DNA from 4 places in the Oceanibaculum nanhaiense genome. Region 3 is predicted to be linked to each of the others. Evidence: predicted binding sites of a transcription regulator. Region 3 holds the regulator's gene; each other region holds the start of a gene.

Region 1 (5,558 bases), on a different contig from region 3:
ACGCGACCGTCACGAACATCAGGCAGAATTTCGGGATCCCGTCGAGCCGCAGCTTCCACTGGTAGGGCAGCGCCTGCCAGAGATAGGCCGCCAGCATCAGCGACAGCGGCAGCGCGCCGAACGCCAGCAGCACGGCGGCGATCCAGGTCTCGACGATGGGGGCCAGCAGCAGCGCGGCGATGAAGCCCAGCACCACGGTCGGCAGCGATTCCATCATCTCCATGACCGGCTTCACCGTCGAACGGATGCGGCTGTGCAGGAATTCCGACGTGTAGATCGCCCCCAACAGCGCGATCGGAATGGCGAAGATCAGCGAGTAGACCGTCGCCTTCAGCGTGCCGAAGATCAGCGGTGTCAGCGAGAATTTCGGCTCGAACACGTCAGTGCCGGAGGAGGACTGCCAGGTGTAGGTCGGCTCAAGATAGCCCTCGTACCAGACCTTGCCGAAGATGGTCTGGGCGGTCACCTCGGGATGCGGCACATAGAAGGACCAGAAATTCACCTGACCGCCGGCATCCGCCACCAGAACCGCATCGTTGCGCGGCGCCAGCAGCATTTGCGTGCCTTCGTCCGACAGCGGCTCGCGCTTCAGCTTCAGCAATGTCTGGTTGCTGGTGTTATGGCGCAACCAGACATTGCCGTTCAGATCCATCGTCACCAGCGACTTGTTGCGCTGGCTGGAGGCGAAGTTGACCACAGGCGCGTCATGCGCTTCCAGCTCACGGATCAGGATCAGCTTGTAGCCATCCTCCGTGCCGGCATTTTCCGGTTGCAGCCGGTAGAACACGCGCACGGCCCCTTCAGAGCCGCCTGCGATCAGCCCCTGCTCGCCATTCAGGAAGCCCATCACCGTCAGACGCTGCTCGCCCGGGAAGGCATCGAACTTCTCGGCCAGGCGCGGTGCCGCGAAATCGCGGGTGTCATAGCGGTAGATATCGCCGGTCTCGTTAGCGACATAGACCTGATCGGCCTGCCCGGTCAGAAGAACGTTGGTCACCTGCATACCGGCCGGCAATTCCGGCAAGGTCGAGGACAGGACGCGCGTCGTGGCCTTGCGAGTCAGCAGGTTGATCTGGGTCTCGGTACGGCTGATCCGCGCGACGCCCGACGCATCGATGGTGACGAAGGAGCGGGTCGGTCGCTCGACCGTGCCGCCGGTCCGGTAATCGATCGCAATGATCGCTTCGCCAGCCTCGGAAATCGTCTGTGGCTCGTCCACCCTGGCGCCCAGCGAAATCCGGCGCAGCTGATTGCCGGGAATACGGGAATAGACGGCGGTGCCATCGGTCAGGTCGCGGTCGTTCAGCTCCCTGGCGCCAACCGGCAGCGAGTCGCCGGTCAGGATTTCGACCTTGGGCTCAATGACGGCAAAGCGGACAGTGCCATCGTCGAAGCCGAAAGCAATATTATTTCGCTTATCCGTGGCCCCGACGGCGGTGGCGACAGCACCGCCGAAATCGAGCGTCACACTGTCAAGCGCGGTCCCGGTATCCAGATGGAAGGTTGAGACCTGCCCATCGGCCGTGATCCGGATGCCGATCGTCTGGTACTCATCGACGCTGGTCCAGGCCAGCGGCTTTGGGGGCGTCACGCTATAGCTGCGTGTCGTCTCCAGATCGCCGCCCTGGAACAGCGGCACCACCACCTGGGCCAGGAAGATCATGATGCCGAACACGGCGACGATCACCATCAGCCCGCCGATGGTGATGCCCCAGTCCGCGATCTTGTCGGTAACCAGAACGCTGGCGCTGGTGGCCTTGCGGCGGCGGACCGTGCCGATAGCGGTCTTGCCGGTTCCGTTGGAAGCGTCGTTGGCATCGCTGGCCATGATAACCCTCAGCCCGATTTCAGAACGACGCCCGCCGGAAAGGCGGAACGCCGGAGTTCAGAAAGAAAGGGATAAAAGAATTTACCGGATCAAGAAAGAAATGCGGGCGGCGTTCACCGCCGCCCGCACCTCAGTCGATTACATCAGGCCGAAGGCCTTCAGATCCTCAGAGGCGAGGCCCTGATTGACCGGGAAGAAGCCGTCCTTCACGACCGCTTCCTGACCCTGCTTCGAGTAGATGTAGCGGATGAACTCGCCGCGAACCGGATCGAGCGCCTGGTTCGGGTTCTTGTTCACGTAGATGTACAGGAAACGCGCGATCGGGTAGTTGCCCGAATAGGCGTTCTGGGCGTTCGGGCCGTAGCACTTGCCGTCAGAGCCCTTGATCTCGATGAACTTCACGTCGGCGGTCTTGTAGCCGACGCCGGAATAACCGAGGCCACCCTTGTCGGAGGCAACGCCCTGAACCACGGTGGAGGAACCCGGCTGCTCCTTAACGCTGTCCTTGTAGTCACCGTCGAACAGCGCGACTTCCTTGAAGTAGCCATAGGTGCCCGAGGCAGAGTTACGGCCATAGAGCGAGATCGGCACATTGGCCCACTCGCCGGTGGCGCCAACCTGGCCCCAGGTGGTGATGTCGGACGAATTGCCGCCCTTGCGGGTCTTCGAGTAGATCGCGTCGATCTGCTGCATCGACAGGCAGTTGACCGGATTGTCCTTGTGCGCGTACACGGCCAGCGCGTCCACGGCAGAGCGGACCGGGGTCGGCTTGTAGCCATACTTCTTCTCGAATTCGTCGATTTCCTTCGACTTCATCGGACGCGACATCGGGCCGAACTGCGAGGTGCCGGCGATCAGCGCGGGCGGCGCGGTGGAGGAACCCTTGCCCTCGATCTCGATCTTCACGTTCGGGTACTGCGCGAGGAAGCCCTCGGCCCACAGCGTCATCAGATTGTTCAGCGTGTCGGAACCGATCGACTTCAGGCTGCCCGAAACGCCGCTGGTCGGCTTGTAGGACGGCAGGTTCGGGTCGACACCCTGCGCGAAAGCGCTGGTCGAGATCATCAGGCCGGCGGCAACAGCCAGCGCGGCAGAAAACTTCTTCATGTTATAATGCTCCATCTTCCTGAGTAACATCGCGGTTGCAGTCTGTACGAAGGGCGCCGCATCGACTCCCTGCGCGCCAAAACATCAGGCTGAAACCGTCCTGGTCGCCCCCGTTTCTTAGCCTATTTGCGTTGCGGTTTTGTGACACGACGATGACATTGCGCGGACTCTCTCCAACCATTCGGCGGAATCATCCACCCTTGCCGGAATCGCCGGCAACCGGCAGAAAGTGGCCCCATGACCTATTCGGTGAAGGAACTGTTCAAGACCCTGCAGGGTGAGGGCGCGCAGGCCGGCCGGGCCGCCGTGTTCTGCCGCTTCGCCGGCTGCAATTTGTGGTCCGGGCGCGAGGAAGACCGCGCCGCCGCGATCTGCCAGTTCTGTGACACCGATTTCGTCGGCACCGATGGCGCGGGCGGCGGCAAGTTCCGCGATGCCGATGCCCTGGCCGATGCCATCGCCGCCTGCTGGGGCGCGGATGAGCCGCGACGCTATGTCGTGTTCACCGGCGGCGAACCGCTGTTGCAGCTTGACAGCGCGCTCGTGGATGCGGTTCATGCGCGCGGCTTCGAGATCGCCATCGAGACCAATGGCACGCTGGAGCCGCCGCCCGGCATCGACTGGATCTGCGTCAGCCCGAAGGCAGGGGCCGACTGGGTACTGAAGAGCGGCGACGAGCTGAAGCTGGTCTATCCGCAGCCGGGGCTGGCGCCGGACGGGATGGCCAGCCTGCCCTTCGGCCATTTCTGGCTGCAGCCGATGGACGGCCCGGCGCGGGCGGAGAATACAGCGGCGGCGGTGGCCTATTGCCTCGACCATCCGGAATGGCGGCTGAGCGTGCAGACCCACAAGATGATCGGTATCCCGTGATGTTCGAGTTGAGCAAGGAATTCAGGTTCGATGCGGCGCACACGCTGAATCGCGCCATAGAGACCGACTCCAGCCGGCGCATCCATGGTCATTCCTACCGCGCGCAGGTGACGGTACGCGGCACCCCCGACCCGGAAACCGGCATGATCGTCGATCTGGGCCTGCTGTCGCGGCTGATGGAGGATGCCAGGCAGGCGCTCGACCATCATTTCCTCGATGAGGTCGAAGGGCTGGGCCCGGCCACCATGGAGAATCTGAGCGCCTGGATCTGGCGGCGGCTGGATGGCCAGGTAACGGGCCTCGCCTGCGTTGCCGTCTATCGTGACAGCAGCGGCGAGACCTGCCGCTATTTCGGCCCCGCCATATGACCGGCGGCTCGGCCCTCGTGCTGTTCTCCGGCGGGCAGGATTCGACCGCCTGCCTGGCCTGGGCGCTGGACCGGTTCGAGCGGGTGGAGACCGTGGGCTTCGATTATGGCCAGCGCCACCGGGTGGAGCTGGAGTGCCGCCACACGGTGCGCGACGCCATCGCCGCCGCTTTCCCGGCCTGGGCCGGCAGGCTGGGCGAGGATCACCTGCTGCCGCTGGACGTGCTGAAGAGCATCAGCGACACCGCGCTGACCGGTGAAGCCGAGATCGCCTTCCAGGAAAACGGCCTGCCCAACACCTTCGTGCCGGGCCGCAACTTGCTGTTCTTCACCTTCGCCGCCGCCATCGCCTACCGGCGCGGCATGAAGCATCTGGTCGGCGGCATGTGCGAAACCGACTATTCCGGCTATCCTGATTGCCGCGACGACACGCTGAAGGCGCTGCAGGTCGCCCTGACGCTGGGCATGGACAAGCGCCTGGTCATCCATACGCCGCTGATGTGGATCGACAAGGCGGAGACCTGGCGAATGACCGAAAGGCTGGGCGGACCGGCGCTGGTCGAGATCGTGCGCGCGCTTACCCACAGCTGCTATCTCGGCGACCGCACGCAGACCCACGATTGGGGCCATGGCTGCGGCAGCTGCCCGGCCTGCGATCTGCGCGCCGAGGGCTGGCGGCGCTACCGCGCCGGGTGAATGCGGCGGGAATATCTGCTATTCTGCCTCAGCATTGCGTTATTAGCCTGAACAGTACGGAACGGAACCGCGCATGCGCGATCGGATCAAGAGCGTCGCCACCGAACTGCTGATCAATTACGGCTATCGCGGGCTGCGCTTCAAGGATATCGCCGAACAGCTGGGCACCACGCGGGCCAACATCCACTACCATTTCGGCACCAAGAAGAACCTGATCGAGGAAGTGATCGAGGACTATGTCGAAGGGACACTGGTGGCGGTGAAGGCGATCTGGACCGCCGAGAACCTGCCCTATGTCGAACGCGTGCGGCGCATGATGGCGTTCAACCGCGAGCGCTACAACCGCTTCAACCCGCCGGGCAAGGATGGCCGGCCCTGGAGCATCATCTCGCGCATGCGGCTCGAATCCGATGTGCTGAGCAAAAAATCGAAGGAGACGCTGCACAGTTTCTCCAGGACGGCGGAAGCCTATATAAAGACAGCACTCGACGAGGCCATCGCCCGGGGAGAGATATCCGGGGACGCGCCGGCCCGCGACATTCTGGTGCAGATCGTCGCCATCATGGACAGCGCCGGCTCCATCACCTCGGACGCCGGTTCCTTCGACCGGCTGGAACATCTCTACACCGCCTATATCCATGTGCTGACCCACGCCTATGGCGGGGAGAAGGCACCGCATCTGGTCGCCGT
Region 2 (5,558 bases), 110 kb from region 3:
AAATAGACCCGGTTCAGATAGATACCGAGAATCTCGTCCTTGCTGAATTTCTGCTCCAGCCAAAGCGCGAGCAGCAGTTCCTTTATCTTGCGATCGAAGCTGCGCTCCGAGGTCAGGAACAGGTTCTTGGCCAGCTGCTGGGTGATCGTGCTGCCGCCCTGCACCACCCGCCCTTCGCGGAAATTGGCGATGCTGGCGCGGGCAAGGCCGAACAGATCGACACCGAAATGATCGTAGAAACGGCGGTCCTCAATGGCGATGACAGCACGCGGCAGGTGCCGAGACATCGTCTTCACCGGCAGGGTTTCGCCATAAACCTCGCCAAAACTGGCGAAGGCGCCGCCATCGGCGGCGAGGAGCTGGACGCTGGGCCGGCGCGCCTGCTCGTTCAGGGCGGAAATGTCCGGCAGCTGATAGGCGAAGTAACCGACCGCCCCGGCAACCAGCACCGACAACCAGACGACCGAAACCAAAGACCATTTTAGTAAAAAGCCGAATATTCCGATTCGGGCAGAAGCACCGGCGCTTTTCCTGCGCTGGTGTCGTGTCTCGGCGCGTCCCCGTTCCGGTGTTCGTTTTCTCGCCATGGAGCCCCGAACTTTCCACTCTCGGTTCACCATTAGCATGCTTTAGAGAAGCATGCCAAATACCTTCCGGTTCGTCTGGATCAATAAGTCCGATTACTCGGAACGGCTTTGATCCAGCGCCCCAAAAGCCTGGAAAGCCTTCAAAATCGCTGGTCCTGAGTCTTTGGTTTAACTGCCGATAAAGATAGACATTAATTTCAAGGTATTATTAGAAAAAATTGAACCAATGTCAAACCTTGCGTTCCTGCGCCAGCAAGCGACGCTTGCGATCGATCCCCCAGCGATAGCCGGCGAGCGTGCCGTCCTGACGCACCGCGCGATGGCAGGGGATGACCAGCGCTGCCGGATTGGTGGCACAGGCCCGCGCCACGGCACGCACCGCCTCTGGCCGGCCCAGCCCCGCCGCGATCTCGCTGTAGCTGCGCGTCTCGCCACGCGGAATGGCCCGCAGCGCCTCCCACACCTGATGCTGGAAAGCGGTGGCCCGGATATCGAGCGGCAGGTCGAGATGCGGGCTGCGGCCCCCCAGATGCGCCAGGATGGCCGCCAGCGCCGGCGCCAGACCCTGCTGGTCCGGCACGCGCATCGCCTTCGGAAATTCGGCGGCGAGGTCTGCCAGCGCCTCCGCCGCGTCATCGGCAAGACCGACCGCGCAGAGGCCGCGTTCCGTCGCCGCCACATAGAGCAGGCCCAAGGGCGTTTCCGCCAGCGCATAGCCCAGCGTCATCCCGTCGCCGCCCTTGCGGTAGACCGCCGGCGTCATGCCGAGATAATCCCCCGCCTTCTCGTAAAGCCGGCTGCTGGAGCCATAGCCGGCGCCATAGAGCGCGCTGCCGACGGCCTCACCCTTGCGCAGATGATGGCGCAGCCGCGCCTGCCGCCGCGCTTCCGTATATTGCTTCGGCGTCACCCCGACCAGTTGCTTGAACAGCCGCTGAAAGTGAAACGGGCTGAGCCCGGCGGCCGCCGCCAGGGTTTCCAGATCGGGTGCCGCCTGCCCCGCGCCATGGTCCGCCTGTTCGATCTGCCGGCAGGCGCGCCGCATCGCGGCCATGCGCGGGTCCGCGGAAGGCGCCTGTTCCGGCCGACAGCGTTTGCAGGCCCGGAACCCTGCCTGTTCAGCCGCCTCCGGCAGGTCATAGAAACAGGCATTCTCGCGCTTGGGCTTGCGGCTGGAGCAGCTCGGCCGGCAATAGATTCCCGTCGAGCGCACCGCATAGACGAAATGACCGTCAGCCGCGCCATCGCGCGCCAGAACCTGCAGCCAGCGTGCCGCTTCATCCGCCTGCTCCACAATTACCTGCCGTTCGGTCCGCATGATCGCCTCCTCGCCATCGCCTGTTAATCGCCTGTTATCGGCGCTAATCTGACGCTTCGCGCGATATTTCACTATCCGAAGCTTGCGGCGGAATCCCTGCCGCGGACGGGCCTTACAGTTCGCGTGTTCGTAATAAAAGCTTCACAAAACTGTCGTGAGAGCATAATGAATTGCGCCTACAAGAGGGCTCCAGCTTACCGTTGACGGGCCCATATAAGGGGGGACTATTCATGATTATCCGCAAAACTGCACTCGCCGCTGGCGTGATCGCCACCGCGCTCACCGGCGCCAGCGCCGCCAGCGCGCAGACCGAGATTCAGTGGTGGCACGCCATGGGCGGCCGCCTCGGCGAAATTCTCGAGGGCCAGGTTGAGAAGTTCAACGCCTCGCAGAAGGACTTCAAGGTCGTCGCGACCAACAAGGGCAATTACTCCGAGACCCTGAACGCCGGCGTCGCCGCGTTCCGCGCCAAGCAGCAGCCGCACCTGCTGCAGGTCTATGAGGTCGGCACCGCCAGCATGATGGCCGCCAAGGGCGCCGTGAAGCCGGTGTACGAGGTGATGAACGAGAACGGCTTCCCGTTCGACCCGAAGAACTATCTCTCCGCCGTGACCGGCTATTACAGCACGCTGGACGGGAAGATGCTGTCTTTCCCGTACAACAGCTCCACCCCGGTCATGTATGTGAACAAGGACCTGTTCAAGAAGGCCGGCATCGACACCATGTCGCTGCCGAAGACCTGGACCGAGGTCGGCGCCGCCGTTGACAAGCTGAAGGCCGCCGGCGTCGAGTGCCCGATGACCGTCTCCTGGCAGTCCTGGACCCAGCTGGAGAACCTCAGCGCCTATCACAATGTGCCGCTGGCCACCAAGGCAAACGGCATGATGGGCATGGACACCGAGCTGACCATCAACGGTCCGCTGCAGGTGAAGCACATCGACATGCTCGGCAAGTGGGCGAAGGAAGGCAAGTTCATCTATGCCGGCCGCCGCAACGAGGCCGGTGCCCGTTTCCGCAGCGGCGAATGCGGCATGATGTTCGAAAGCTCGGCCGGTTATGCCGGTGTGAAGAAGGAAGCGAAGTTCGAGTTCGCGATCAGCAACCTGCCCTATCACGCCGAGGTCGAGGGTGCGCCCTACAACACCATCATCGGCGGCGCGTCGGTGTGGGTGATGGCCGGCCATTCCAAGGAAGAGTACAAGGGCGTCGCCACCTTCCTGGACTTCCTGGCCTCGCCGGAAATGCAGGCGCACTGGCACCAGAACACCGGCTACCTGCCGATCACCCCGGCGGCCTATGAGCTGACCAAGAAGCAGGGTTTCTACGAGAAGAACCCGGGCACCGACATCGCCATCAAGCAGATGACCGGCAAGGCGCCGACCGACAATTCCAAGGGCCTGCGTCTGGGCAGCTTCGACCAGATCCGCACCATCATCGACGAAGAGCTGGAAGGCGTGTGGGCCGGTCAGAAGACCGCCCAGGCAGCGCTGGACAGCGCGGTCGCACGCGGCAACGAGCTGCTGCGTCGCTTCGAGCGGGCCAACAAGTAACACCGCTCACGCTCAATATCGGCCTGGGACGGCGCATCCTTGCGATGCGCCGTCCTGGTCGTTAATAAACCGCCTCCGGATCGCCCCGCACTCCAGATCAGACCGCCCAGATGGAAAAACGCGTCGTCTTTCGCCAGACCCTGCTGCCCTTGATGCTGGTCTTTCCGCAGCTGGTCATCACCGCCGTCTTTTTTCTGTGGCCGGCCAGCCAGGCGCTGTACCAATCCTTTCTGATCGAGGACGCGTTCGGCCTGTCGAGCGAATTCGTCTGGTTCGAGAATTTCGAGAATCTGCTGCGCGACCCGCTCTATTTCGGCTCCTTCAAAACCACGGCAGTGTTCAGCGTCTCCGTCACGCTGCTGTCGCTGGGCATGGCGCTGGTGCTGGCCGTGATGGCCGACCGGGTGATCAAGGGCACAGATGCCTACCGCACGCTGCTGATCTGGCCCTACGCCGTGGCGCCGGCCATTGTCGGCGTGCTGTGGATGTTCATGTTCAACCCGTCGATCGGCATCATCGCCTACTGGCTGAAGCAGAGCGGCTATAACTGGAACCATGTGCTGAACGGCGAGCAGGCGATGGGGCTGATCGTCTTCGCCGCGGCCTGGAAACAGATCAGCTACAATTTCCTGTTCTTCCTGGCCGGGCTGCAATCGATCCCGAAATCGCTGATCGAGGCGGCCGCCATCGATGGCGCCGGCCCGTCGCGGCGGTTCTGGACGATCATCTTCCCGCTGTTGTCGCCGACCACCTTCTTCCTGCTGGTCGTCAACATCGTCTATGCCTTCTTCGACACGTTCGGCATCATCCACGCGACCACGCAGGGCGGTCCCGGCAAGGCGACCGAGACGCTGGTCTACAAGGTGTTCTCCGACGGTTTCGTCAGCCTCGACCTCGGCGGTTCGGCGGCGCAGTCGGTCATCCTGATGGCCATCGTCATCTCGCTGACCGTCGTGCAGTTCCGCTATATCGAACGCCGCGTGCATTACTAGGAGCGCGCCATGATCGAACGCCGCCCCGGATTGACGATCCTCAGCCACATCATCCTGCTCAGCGGGATCGCGATCGTCGCCTTTCCGCTCTACATCACCTTCGTCGCCTCCACCGTGACGCAGGGCGAAATCATGCGCCCGCCGCTGCCGCTGGTGCCCGGCCCGCACATGATCGAGAATTACAGCCGCGCCCTGTTCGAAGGGTCGAGCAAGGTGATTCCGGTCGGGCTGATGATGCTGAACAGCCTGATCATGGCGCTGGTCATTGCCATCGGCAAGATCGCCATCTCGCTGACCTCGGCCTTCGCCATCGTCTATTTCCGCTTTCCGTTCCGGATGCTGTGCTTCTGGACGATCTTCATCACGCTGATGCTGCCGGTCGAGGTGCGCATCCTGCCGACCTTCGAGGTGGTGGCCGATCTCGGGCTGCTGAACTCCTATGGCGGGCTGACGATTCCGCTGATCGCCTCGGCGACCGCGACCTTCCTGTTCCGGCAGTTCTTCATGACGATACCGGACGAGCTGCTGGAGGCCGCGCGCATCGATGGCGCCGGGCCGATGCGCTTCTTCCGCGACGTGGTGCTGCCGCTGTCGCGCACCAATATCGCGGCGCTGTTCGTCATCCTCTTCATCTATGGCTGGAACCAGTATCTGTGGCCGCTGCTGATCACCACCGACAAGGACATGAACACCATTGTCATGGGCATCAGCCAGATGATCGGCGTGGATGATTTCACCGACTGGCCGGCGGTCATGGCGACCGCCATGCTGGCCATGCTGCCGCCGGTTGCCATCGTCATCTTCATGCAGCGCCTGTTCATCAAGGGCCTGGTCGAAACCGAAAAGTAAGGCTTGGAAGGGTCAATACCGATGGCTGACGTCCATCTGAAGAACGTCTTCAAAAAATACGGCGACACCCAGGTGCTGCATGGCATCGACCTGGATATCCAGGATGGGGAATTCATCGTGCTGGTCGGCCCGTCGGGCTGCGGCAAGTCCACGCTGCTGCGCATGGTGGCGGGGCTGGAAGACATCACCGGCGGCGACATCTCGATCGCCGACCGCGTGGTGAACCAGCTGGAGCCCAAAGACCGCGACATCGCGATGGTGT
Region 3 (5,558 bases):
CTCGGCGAATATATCATCCAAATCCGCAAGGAACCGCCGAGCCACATCATCGCGCCGGCGGTCCATCTGAACCAGTCGGATGTCGAGGAAAGCTTCCGCAAGATCCACACTGACCTGCCGGTTGACCGACCGCTGTCGGAGCCGCGCCAGCTGCTCGACGAGGCGCGCGCGAAACTACGGAACAGGTTCATAAAGGCCGATGTCGGTATTACTGGGGCCAACTTCCTGATCGCCGAGACTGGATCGACCGTCATCGTGACCAACGAGGGCAATGGCGATCTGACCCAGACCCTGCCGAAAATCCATATTGTACTGGCCAGTCTGGAAAAAGTGGTGCCGACGCTGGAGGATGCCTCGACCATATTGCGGTTGCTCGCGCGGTCGGCCACCGGGCAGGAAATGTCGGTCTATACCACCTTCTCCACCGGTCCGAAGCGGCCGGAGGATCTGGACGGGCCGGAACAGTTCCATGTGGTGCTGCTGGATAATGGCCGCAGCGGCATGCTGGGCACCGAGTTCCAGGAGATGCTGCGCTGTATCCGCTGTGCTGCCTGTATGAATCACTGCCCGGTCTATAGCGCGGTCGGCGGCCATGCCTATGGCTGGGTCTATCCGGGGCCGATGGGGGCGGTGCTGACACCCACCCTGGTCGGGGTCGAGGAGGCCGGACACCTGCCGAACGCCTCCACCTTCTGTGGCCGCTGCGAGAGCGTGTGCCCGATGCGCATTCCGCTGCCGCGGATGATGCGGCATTGGCGCAAGCGGGAATTCGAGAAGAAGCTGTCGCCGGCACCCTATCGCGCTGGCCTCGGCCTATGGGCGTTTTTTGCCAAGCGCCCGGTGCTCTATCAGCGGGTGACGGGTCTCGCCATGGGGCTGCTCGGCCGCTTCGGTCGCAGCAAAGGCCGGTTCAGGAGCCTGCCGCTGGCCAGCGGCTGGACCTCGGTGCGCGACATGCCGGCGCCGCAGGGCCGAACCTTCCAGCAGCTCTATCGCGACAAGAAGGGAGCCGCCTGATGCCCGACATGTCGCCGCGCGACCAGATCCTGGCCGGTATCCGCCGCTCCCTTGGCCGTGGTGCGCTGGAAGGCGAACCAGCCGACGCGCTGGAGACGCGGATCGCGGAACACAGGCCCAACCTCATCCCGCAGCGCGCGCAGCTTCCGCATGAGGCGCAGGTGGCGTTGTTTGTCGAGATGGCGGAGGGCGTGCAGACCACCATCAGCCAGGTTGCCAGCGCGCAGGAAGTGCCCGATGCCATCGCCGAGTATCTGGCCCAGCATAATCTGCCGGCCGATTTGCGTGTCGCGCCCGATGCGTGGCTCTCCGGCCTGCCCTGGGGCAAGCGCCCGACGCTGACGATCAAGACCGGCAGGGCGGAAGAGCCGGATACGGCCAGCGTCACGCCGGCGCTTGCCGGCATCGCCGAGACCGGCACGCTGATGCTGACCTCCGGCCCGGACAGCCCGACGACGCTGAATCTGCTGCCCGAGACCCATATCGTGGTGCTGAAGAAAAGCCAGATCGTCGGTTCCTATGAGGATGGCTGGACGCGGCTGCGCGACATTCAGGACAAGGACACGATGCCGCGCACGGTGAATTTCATCACCGGCCCGTCGCGCACCGGCGATATCGAGCAGAAAATCCTGATGGGCGCCCACGGACCACGCCGGCTGCACATCGTCCTGATCGACGGCTAGGCATGGTCCGGCGGCGCGCCAGCAAGGACGAGGCTGAGCTTTTCCGCCAGGTCGTAAAAGATGCCAAGCCGCTGCCCGCCGAGGCCAAGCGCCGTCTGAGCGCGTTCGAGCTGCCGCCCGATGTCGAGGCGGTTCCGGCGGCGCCGATGGCCGAGGGCGTTGCCCCGGCCAAGCGCAAGCGCGGCCGGGTGCCGAAGGACGATCCGCTGCCGCAGCCGGCTGCGCCGCCGGTAAAGGCGCCGGTGACCCTGCCCGCTCTCAAGCATGACAGCGCGCCGGGCCTCGACAAGCGCACGCAGATGCGCCTGAAGCGCGGCCAGGTCGCCATCGAGGCGCGCATCGATCTGCACGGCATGACCCAGGATGCCGCCCATGCGGCGCTGAACGGGTTTGTTGCGCGGTCGCAGGCGCGCGGGCTGCGCTGTGTCCTGGTGATCACCGGCAAGGGAACGAGGCGCGATGATTTCGGCCGCTACGAGGCGGGCGTGCTGAAGCGCGAGGTGCCGCGGTGGTTGAATGAGGGCGGCAACCGGGAGAAGGTGCTGGCCTTCGCCCATGCCCAGCCGAAGGATGGCGGTGGCGGCGCGCTCTATGTCCTGCTGCGCCGGGTGCGGGAGGGGACATGACGCCGTTCGGAGAAAAGCTGCGGGCACTGCGCGCCGGGCGCGGAATCACGCTGAAGGAGATGGCGGCGGCGCTGCAGGTCTCCTCGGCCTATCTCTCGGCACTTGAGCATGGTCATCGCGGCCAGCCCACCGATGGGCTGATCCATCAGATCTGCGGCTATTTCGGGCTGATCTGGGATGATGCGGAAGCGCTGCATCACCTGGCGGAGATTTCCCATCCGCGCGTGGTTATCGATACCGCCGGCCTGTCGCCGACGGCCACCAGGCTGGCGCATCGGCTGTCGAAGAACATTGCCGACCTCGATGAGGAGGCGCTCGTATCGCTGCTGTCGCAGGTCGAAGAGAAGCACCGGAAATCGGAATGACAGGCCGATAAACGGCAATATATTCGTATTTTACATTAATTTCTTATATAGCGGCCTGCCATGGAAAGGCAGTGGCCGGACTTCAGGCATATTGCGGGGCGACGGCGTCCAGCGCATAGCCTGCGGAGCGCACGGTACGGATCGGATCGCCCTCGGCTTCCTCGTTCAGCGCCTTGCGCAGCCGGCGGATATGCACATCCACGGTGCGCGGCTCGACATAGACATCCGCCCCCCACACCGAGTCCAGCAGCTGCTCGCGGGAGAACACCCGGCCCTGATGCTCCAGGAAATGGCGCAGCAGGCGGAATTCGGTCGGCCCCAGATGCACATCCCGGTCCCCGCGCTTCACCTTGTGGGCGGCGATGTCCATCACGATGTCGCCGCAGCGCAGCGTCTCCGCATCGGCGGACGGCCGGGCTCGGCGCATGACGGCACGGACGCGCGCCAGCAGCTCGCTGGGGCTGAAGGGTTTGGTGACATAATCGTCGGCGCCTGCATTCAGGCCGCGCACCCGGTCGCCTTCCTCACCCCTGGCTGTCAGCATGATGATCGGGATGCTGCGGGTCTGTGGCGTGCGGCGCAGCCGGCGGCAGACCTCGATGCCGGACAGCAGCGGCAGCATCCAGTCGAGCAGGATGAGGTCAGGCCGGCGTTCGGTGGCCAGCAGCAGCCCTTCCTCGCCATCGCGCGCTTCGAGAACCTGAAAGCCCTCGCGCTCCAGATTGTAGCTCAGCAGCGTGACGATCGCGGCCTCGTCTTCGACAATCAGGATCAACGGCTTCATGGTGTGGTCCATTCTCGGCAGGCGATGGGAAATGCTTCAAGCCGCGTGCGTCAGCTCTCTGGCTCGATGACGGTGAAAGCACTGGTGTCGCCCTTCGGGCGCTCGGCGGTCAGCGGCCGGCCGGTCACCTGGTAATACAGCGTCTCGGCGATGTTGGTGGCATGGTCGCCGATGCGCTCGATGTTCTTCGCCATGAACAGAAGATGCGTACAGGGCGTGATGTTGCGCGGGTCTTCCATCATGTAGGTCAGCAATTCGCGGAACAGGCTGGTGTACATCTCGTCCACTTCCTCGTCCCGGCGCCACACCAGCAGGGCCTTCTCGGCATCCTGCTCGACATAGGCGTCCAGCACTTCCTTCAGGATCTGCTGGACCATCTTGCCCATGCGCGGAATGCCGGCCGCCGGCCGCGCCGGCGGCAGCTGGTTCAGCGCGACCGCGCGCTTGGAGATGTTGGCGGCATAATCTCCGATGCGCTCCAGATCCGCGGAAATCTTCAGGGCGCCGACGACGCGGCGCAGATCCTCGGCCAGCGGCTGGCGCAACGCCAGCATGCGAACGGTCAGATCGTTCACATCATATTCCAGCCCGTCGATCTTCAGGTCGCCCTGGATCACCCGCTCGGCGATATTGCTGTCCCGCTTTGCCAGCGACAGAATGCAGTCCTGGACCTGAGTTTCGACCAGCCCCCCCATCTGTGAGATCAGATTCATCAGCCGCTTCAACTCTTCATCGAAGGACTTAACGGTATGGGTGGGCATGAAACTTCCTTTCCACGGGCAAGAACGTCAGCGGACCGTGCGCTTGGGCTTATCAATACCGGGCTTGCACGGCATAAATACTACGTTTTGGTGACATTTTTATTACATCGATGCGGAATTCGGGTTCGCCACCCGGGCATTCAGGCGGCCGGAGCGGGCGCTGGACCAGAGATGGCCGCAGGAGAGGCGACCGGCAGATAGACCGTGAAAGTGCTGCCCTTGCCGACCTGGCTCTCGACGGCCAGCGCGCCGCGATGGCGGCTGACGATATGCTTCACGATGGCCAGTCCAAGGCCGGTGCCGCCAAGATCGCGGCTGCGCGCCTTGTCTACCCGATAAAACCGTTCCGTCAGACGCGGAATATGTTCGCGCGGAATGCCTTCGCCCTGGTCCTGGACGCGGATCAGCACAGCGCCGTGAGGCGCTTTCGGAAACGCCGCCGGCACGCTGTCGGCCCGTCGCGCCACCACGCGGATCGGGGTGCCGGGCCGGCCATATTTCGTCGCATTGTCGATCAGGTTCTGCGCAACCTGCGCCAGCTCGTCCTCGTCGCCGGTGACGGGCGGCAGCCCGGCCTCGAGCTCGAGCTGGATTGCCATGTCCTTGGTTGCGGCCTGCATGTCGAGCGTGGCTTTCACGCTGGCCAGGATGCGCGACAGGTCGGCCAGCCCCCGCGGCGGGGTATGTTCGTTCAGCTCGATACGGGAGAGTGACAACAGGTCATTCACCAGCCGCGACATGCGCAGGCTTTGCTCGTGCATGATCTCCAGGAAGCGTTCATGTGCTTCTGGATCGTCCTTGGCCGGGCCACGCAGCGTTTCGATAAAGCCGACCAGCGTGGACAGCGGCGTGCGCAGCTCATGGCTGGCATTGGCGACGAAATCGGCGCGCATCTGCTCGGTGCGCTTCATGGCCGTCAGCTCGTGCATCAGGATCAATGCCTGGCTGTTGTCCGGCCCCGGCTCGGACAGGGGCTCGACACTGACCGCGAAGCTGCGCTCGATCGGGACCAGCATGGTCATCTCGACCGTGCGCGCCCGCCGCTGCTCCAGCGCCGATTCCACCGCCTTCAGCACTTCCGGATGGCGCAGATTGCTGGCCACGGCGCGGCCCGCCAGCGCCTCGCCGAAAATCTCTCGGGCGGCCCGGTTGGTGGAGACGATGGTCGCTTCGGCATCGATCAGAAAAAGTGGATCGGGCAACGATTCCAGCGCCACATGGGCGGCATGCAGACGTTGCCGCAGGGCGGCGAGGCTTTCCGCATGTGCGCGGTGCAGCGATTCGATGCGACCGGCCAGCGGTGCAAGCGGACTGTTGGGCTC
Region 4 (5,558 bases), on a different contig from region 3:
GTAAAGGTAGCTGTTGCCGACCAGCAGCACACGCTTCGGCGCCTCGACCTGCGGCCCCTTCACCGCCGGCGCAGAGGCGGCAAAGGCAGCACCGGTGACGGCCAGGGCGAGCGTGAACGTAAGCGCTGTGGCCTGTGTCAGCCGTCGCAGCTTCTTCAGGGTAATGGACATGATGGGGTTTCCTCGGGTTTTGTTTTTTAATGCGCCATCATATGGCGCGCCCGCGATACCCGGCAATCGGATCGTGTGGGCGATCCGGCCTGAGCCCCACAACCATTTGTTGGTTGCAAATAACTGGAAACAAATCTACCTAAGCGCGTATCATGCATACGATACGCCTCACCCTTGCCTTCGCCGCGCTGTCCCTGCTGTGCGCCTCTCTGTTCGCCCCTGCCGTCGGTGCCAGCGACCTTGCCGCACGCGATCCAGGTGTCCGGGCGCCTGCCGCCATCGCCGGACCGGTCGAGGCCAGTTTCATCGGCAATTACGATGGCGACACCATCACTGTCCGCGCCTGGATCTGGCCGCGCCAGTCGGTCGAGACCAGCGTAAGGCTGGCCGGTATCGACGCGCCGGAACTGCGCGGCCGCTGCGAGGCGGAAAAACAGGCGGCGCAGGCCGCCCGCGACCGACTGAACAGTTTGCTGTCGCAGGCCAGTCGCATCGAACTGCATGATATCGAACTGGATAAATATGGCGGCCGGGTCCTGGCCCGCGTGGTGGCGGACGGGCAGGACATGGCAGCGGCGATGGCCGGCGAGGGCCATGCCCGGCCCTATGCCGGCGACACCCGCAAGAGCTGGTGCGACTGAGGCGCCGTCAGAAACTCTCGATCCAGGGCCGTAGTTCGATCTCCCAGCTCCAGGCGCTGCGATGCTGGCGGTGCATGTCGAGGTAGCTGCGCGCAATGGCATCCGGTTCCAGCAGCCCGTCCACGCCGCGCTGCGGGCCGCGCGGATCGTCCCCGCCCTGGCGGATGCCGCCATCGATGACGAAATGCGCGACATGGATGTTCTTCGGCGCCAGTTCCCGCGCCATGCTCTGTGCCAGCCCGCGCAGCGCGAACTTGCCCATCGCGAAGGGCGCCGATTGCGGATAGCCCTTCACGCTGGCCGAGGCACCGGTAAAGAAGATGCTGCCACTGCCCGAAGATGCCCCCGCTGGCAGCATGGCGCGCGCCGCCGCCTGCCCCACCAGGAAACCCGCATAGCCGGTTGTCAGCAGCGACTCCCGGACTTCGCCGGAGTCGAGATCCTGAATCGGGCCGCGCACCCGGCGGCTGGCGTTGAACACCACCAGCGAGGGCGCGCCCAGCGTATCCGCCACGGTGGCGAACAGCCGCTCGACATCGCCCGGCTGGCTGGCATCGCAGGCCACGGCCATGGCGCCAGTCTCGCGCACCAGCCCGGCCAGCTTGTCGGTGTTGCGCGCGGCCAGCGCCACTGCCATGCCTTCAGCAGCACACAGCCGCGCCAAGGCGGCACTCAACCCGCCGCCGACACCGACGATTATCGCGACTTCCCGATCCGCCATGATGGTCCCTCTCCCTGAAGCTTCTCAGGCGAGTTTAGGACGATCCGCCGGTCGCTGTCAGCCGGTTCAGCCCTTCGCTTCCGTCAGCCGGCTGCGACGCAGCACACCCAGCTGCTCCAGCAGCGGATAGGCGGTGGCGGCGATATGCGATTCGATGCGCTTCAGGTCGCGCACAATGTCGAGATGCAGCTCGGTCGTCTCGATGCTTTCCGACCGACCCTCGCGCAGCCGCTCGAAATGCCGCTCGGTTGCCAGCTTCTCCAGATCGCGGAACTGCTCCTTCTCGGCCACCAATTGCCGGGCCGAGCGCAGATCGCCAGCCATAAACACCGAGATCGACAGTTTCAGATGCTCCAGCAGCCTGGCATGCATCTGGCGGATTTCGCCAAGCCCCTCCTCGGAGAAGCTGAGCTGCCGCTTGATCTTCTTCGACGCCAGATCCATCAGGTTGCGATCGACGATGTCGCCGATATGTTCGAGATTGATGGTGAAGGCGAGGATTTCGGACAGGCGCTGGCTCTGCTCCTCGTCCAGTTGCTCGCGGCTGATGTCGGTGAGGTAACGCTTGATCGCGCCATGCAGCTTGTCCAGCGTGTCGTCCATCCGGCTGATCTCGGAGACCAGCTTGCGGTCGCCCATTTCGAACACGGTCTGCGAGCCGCGCAGCATCTGTTCGGCCGCATCCGCCATGCGCAGCGCCTCGCGCGCCGCATTGGTCAGCGCCACGCTCGGATTCTCGATGGCCTCACGGTCCAGATGCAGCGGCGCCCCCGGATCGAGTGAGCGTTCCGTCGCCGGGAACAGCTTCTTCATCAGCATCGCCAGCAGGGGCAATGGCAGGATGAACAGCGCCGCCAACGCCAGGTTGAAGGCGGTGTGGAAATTGGCGGCCAGCCGCGCCGGGCCACCATTCAGGATTTCCAGCCAGTCAACGGCATAAGGCAGCAACGGCAGGGCGATGGCGCAGCCGACAAGGCGGTTCAGCAGATTGCCGACCGGCACGCGCAGCTTCTCCCGGTCGCCGCCCAGCGCCTGCAGCACGGGATTCAAGGCGCTACCGAGATTGGCGCCGAGCACCATGGCGAGCGCCGCCACCGGCGTGATCCAGCCGGCCGCCGCCAGCGACATGACCAGCAGCACGGCGGCCACGCTGGCATGCGCGGCCCAGGTGAAGATTGCCGCCAGCAGCAGGGTGATGACCGGATCGCTGGTCAGCAGGTGCAGCACCTCCTGCATCTGAGGCGACATGTCGTGCGGCATCACCGTTTCGGTCAGCAGATGCAGCGACAGCAGCACGAGGCCGAGGCCGATGGCGACGCGGCCCAGGTCTCGCGTGCGCGTCTGCCCGCCGCGCTTGAAGGCGATGACGCCCGCCAGAATCAGGATCGGCGTCAGCAGCCCGATATCGAAGGACAGGATCTGCACGATCACCGTGGTGCCGACATTGGCCCCCAGCATGATCGCCAGCGCCGGCACCAGATCGACCAGCCGGCCCGCTGCGAAGGAGGACGCCATCATCCCGGTCGCGGTGCTGCTCTGCAGGATGGCGGTCACCGCGAAGCCCGCCGCGAACGCCTTGAAGCGGTTTTCCAGCCCGCGGTTCAGGCTGCGCCTGAGACTGGAGCCATAGGCGCGCAGGATCCCGCTCTGCACCATGTGGATGCCCCACAGCAGCAGCGCGACGAATCCGAGAAGCGTGATGATGACCTGTGTCGCCGACATGGCTTGAATTACTCGTAAGCGGAGGGAGAGCCATCCGAATCCCGTTCGCCAGTTTCCCGTTTGGCGGCTCGCGATTCCTCATACGCCCTTCCGGCAAATCTTGTAAAGAAAATGTAACATTTCGGAAACAAAAGAGCCGAGGCGGCATAAACCTGCTGCCCCTATCAACGAATAGGGTCGCGAAAGGATGCAGACCACAATACTTGCCTACCGCGCCCGGATGCCGTATGGCGAGAGCGATCCTCCATACTCCTGGCTTTCGAAAGGCCGATCATGAGCGACAGCAACGCCACCATCCTCGACGTGCATGAAAAGCCGGGCGCCATGCTCTGGGGGCTGCTCAGCCTGCAGCATCTGTTCGCCATGTTCGGCGCCACCGTGCTGGTCCCGCTGCTGACCGGGCTGAACCCGTCCGTGGCGCTGGTTACCAGCGGCCTCGGCACGCTGCTGTTCCTGGCCATCACCAAGGGCCGCATCCCGGCCTATCTCGGTTCCTCCTTCGCCTTCATCGCGCCGATCCTGGCCGCCGCCGCCCTGCCCGGACCCGATGGCCAGCCGCTGGGGCCGACCGGCGCCATGCTGGGCGCGTTCCTGGCGGGTGCGGTCTATCTGGTGGTGGCGCTGTGCATCAAGGGCTTCGGCGTCGGCTGGCTGCTGCGTCTGCTGCCGCCGGTCGTCACCGGCCCGGTGATCGTGGTGATCGGCCTCGGCCTCGCCCCGGTCGCGGTCAGCATGGCCTCGAACGATCCGGGAACCGGCTCCTACAGCGGCACGCATTTCCTGGTCGCCGCCGCGACGCTGGTGCTGGCACTCGCCTTCTCCGTCGTGATGCGCGGCATCTTCGCGGTGGTGCCAATCCTGCTGGCGATCCTGGGCGGCTATGTCATCGCCGCCTTCACCGGGCTGGTGCCCTGGGCGGGCGATACCGGCATGGAGGCGAAGCTGGCCGCCGCCAGCTTCCTGGAATTCCCCGCCTTCGCCGTGCCTTTCGTGACCTATGACCTGCCCTGGCAGCATGTCGCCACCATCGTGCTGCTGCTGGTGCCGGTCGCCATCGTCACCATCGCCGAACATATCGGCGACCAGATCGTCATCAGCCGCATCATCGGCCGCAACACGCTGGAAGATCCGGGCCTGCACCGCTCGCTCGCCGGCGACGGCCTCGCCACCATGCTGGCCGCCATTCTGGGCGGGCCGCCGAACACCACCTATGGCGAGAATGTCGGCGTGCTGGCGATCACCCGGGTGTTTTCCGTCTATGTCATCGGCGGTGCTGCGGTGATCGCCGTGCTGCTGGGCTTCCTCGGCGATTTCCGGGTGGCGCTGCAATCGATCCCGGTGCCGGTGATCGGCGGCGTGGCCATCGCGCTGTTCGGCGTCATCGCGGCATCCGGCCTGCGCACCCTGATCGAGGGCAAGGTCGATCTGGGCGACAAGCGCAACCTGTTCATCGTCTCGATCATCCTGGTGCTGGGCATTGGCGGGGCGGTGGTGCATGTTGGCACCATCGCGCAGCTTTCCGGCACCGCGCTGGCGGCCATTGTCGGCGTCATCCTGAACGCCGTGCTGCCCTACAATAATGGCAAGGGGGAGTGATGATGAAACGCTTCGGACTGACAGCGGCGGCGCTGGGCCTCGGCCTTCTGCTGGCCGCCTGTGGCGACCCCAGCAAGGCCGACATCCTGAAGAAGGCGGAGAACATCTCGACCAAGGCCGAACTCGAATCGAAGCTCGGCCGGCCGGACGAAATCTCGAAACTCGGCCCGGTCGAGCAATGGATCTACAAGGCCAAGGACGGCAGCGTGCTCTTCGTCATCACCGGCGACAGCGTCGCGCTGCAGGCCACCGGCGGCAAGCGGGAGTAGCGAGGCCTGGAGAGGTCCGCGCCGACCGCCACGAAACAAAAAACCCCCGGCCTCGGCCGGGGGTTTTCTTATTCAGCCTATCCTGACGCGCTCAGGCGTCCACGGCCATCTTGGCGTGGCGCTTGCGCTCGTGGATATCGAGATAGCGCTTGCGCAGCCGGATCGATTCCGGCGTCACCTCGACCAGCTCATCGTCGGAAACATAGGCCAGTGCCTTTTCCAGCGTCATGCGGATCGGCGTGGTCAGCGTTACCGCCTCATCCTTGCCGCTGGCGCGCATGTTGGTCAGCTGCTTGCCCTTCAGCGGGTTCACGTCGAGGTCGTTGCCCCGGCTGTGCTCGCCGATGATCATGCCGACATAGATCTTGTCGCCCGGATCGATGAACATCGGGCCGCGATCTTCCAGATTCCACAGCGCATAGGCCACCGCCGTACCGG

The links. The regulator PhoB, encoded in region 3, activates phosphate uptake and scavenging genes when phosphate is short. The targets are predictions, from matches to a motif close to TNTCATAAAACTGTCA.
Region 1: a site for PhoB is predicted at 3,067-3,082, ahead of BKM74_RS14195 (PstS family phosphate ABC transporter substrate-binding protein). Genes of this name have one in related genera too.
Region 2: a site for PhoB is predicted at 2,045-2,060, ahead of ugpB (sn-glycerol-3-phosphate ABC transporter substrate-binding protein UgpB). Genes of this name have one in related genera too.
Region 4: a site for PhoB is predicted at 3,357-3,372, ahead of BKM74_RS11450 (Na/Pi cotransporter family protein). Genes of this name have one in related genera too.

What each region holds. Positions count from the first base shown of each region.
Region 1 covers NZ_MPOB01000008.1:32,076-37,633, forward strand. Annotated here, with positions in the region: gene BKM74_RS14190 (ABC transporter permease subunit) at 1-1,828, opposite strand, end outside; gene BKM74_RS14195 (PstS family phosphate ABC transporter substrate-binding protein) at 1,967-2,935, opposite strand; gene queE (7-carboxy-7-deazaguanine synthase) at 3,173-3,805, shown strand; gene BKM74_RS14205 (6-pyruvoyl trahydropterin synthase family protein) at 3,805-4,173, shown strand; gene queC (7-cyano-7-deazaguanine synthase QueC) at 4,170-4,868, shown strand; gene BKM74_RS14215 (TetR/AcrR family transcriptional regulator) at 4,942-5,558, shown strand, end outside.
Region 2 covers NZ_MPOB01000001.1:284,481-290,038, reverse strand. Annotated here, with positions in the region: gene BKM74_RS01370 (transglycosylase domain-containing protein) at 1-449, opposite strand, end outside; gene ada (bifunctional DNA-binding transcriptional regulator/O6-methylguanine-DNA methyltransferase Ada) at 817-1,905, opposite strand; gene ugpB (sn-glycerol-3-phosphate ABC transporter substrate-binding protein UgpB) at 2,136-3,455, shown strand; gene ugpA (sn-glycerol-3-phosphate ABC transporter permease UgpA) at 3,566-4,447, shown strand; gene ugpE (sn-glycerol-3-phosphate ABC transporter permease UgpE) at 4,457-5,296, shown strand; gene BKM74_RS01345 (sn-glycerol-3-phosphate import ATP-binding protein UgpC) at 5,318-5,558, shown strand, end outside.
Region 3 covers NZ_MPOB01000001.1:175,414-180,971, reverse strand. Annotated here, with positions in the region: gene BKM74_RS00840 (LutB/LldF family L-lactate oxidation iron-sulfur protein) at 1-1,017, shown strand, start outside; gene BKM74_RS00835 (LutC/YkgG family protein) at 1,017-1,700, shown strand; gene BKM74_RS00830 (Smr/MutS family protein) at 1,703-2,326, shown strand; gene BKM74_RS00825 (helix-turn-helix domain-containing protein) at 2,323-2,691, shown strand; gene phoB (phosphate regulon transcriptional regulator PhoB) at 2,774-3,487, opposite strand; gene phoU (phosphate signaling complex protein PhoU) at 3,526-4,236, opposite strand; gene BKM74_RS00810 (ATP-binding protein) at 4,377-5,558, opposite strand, start outside.
Region 4 covers NZ_MPOB01000005.1:370,974-376,531, reverse strand. Annotated here, with positions in the region: gene BKM74_RS11465 (DUF4886 domain-containing protein) at 1-171, opposite strand, end outside; gene BKM74_RS11460 (thermonuclease family protein) at 324-812, shown strand; gene BKM74_RS11455 (SDR family NAD(P)-dependent oxidoreductase) at 820-1,533, opposite strand; gene BKM74_RS11450 (Na/Pi cotransporter family protein) at 1,600-3,255, opposite strand; gene BKM74_RS11445 (solute carrier family 23 protein) at 3,529-4,851, shown strand; gene BKM74_RS11440 (hypothetical protein) at 4,851-5,120, shown strand; gene typA (translational GTPase TypA) at 5,212-5,558, opposite strand, start outside.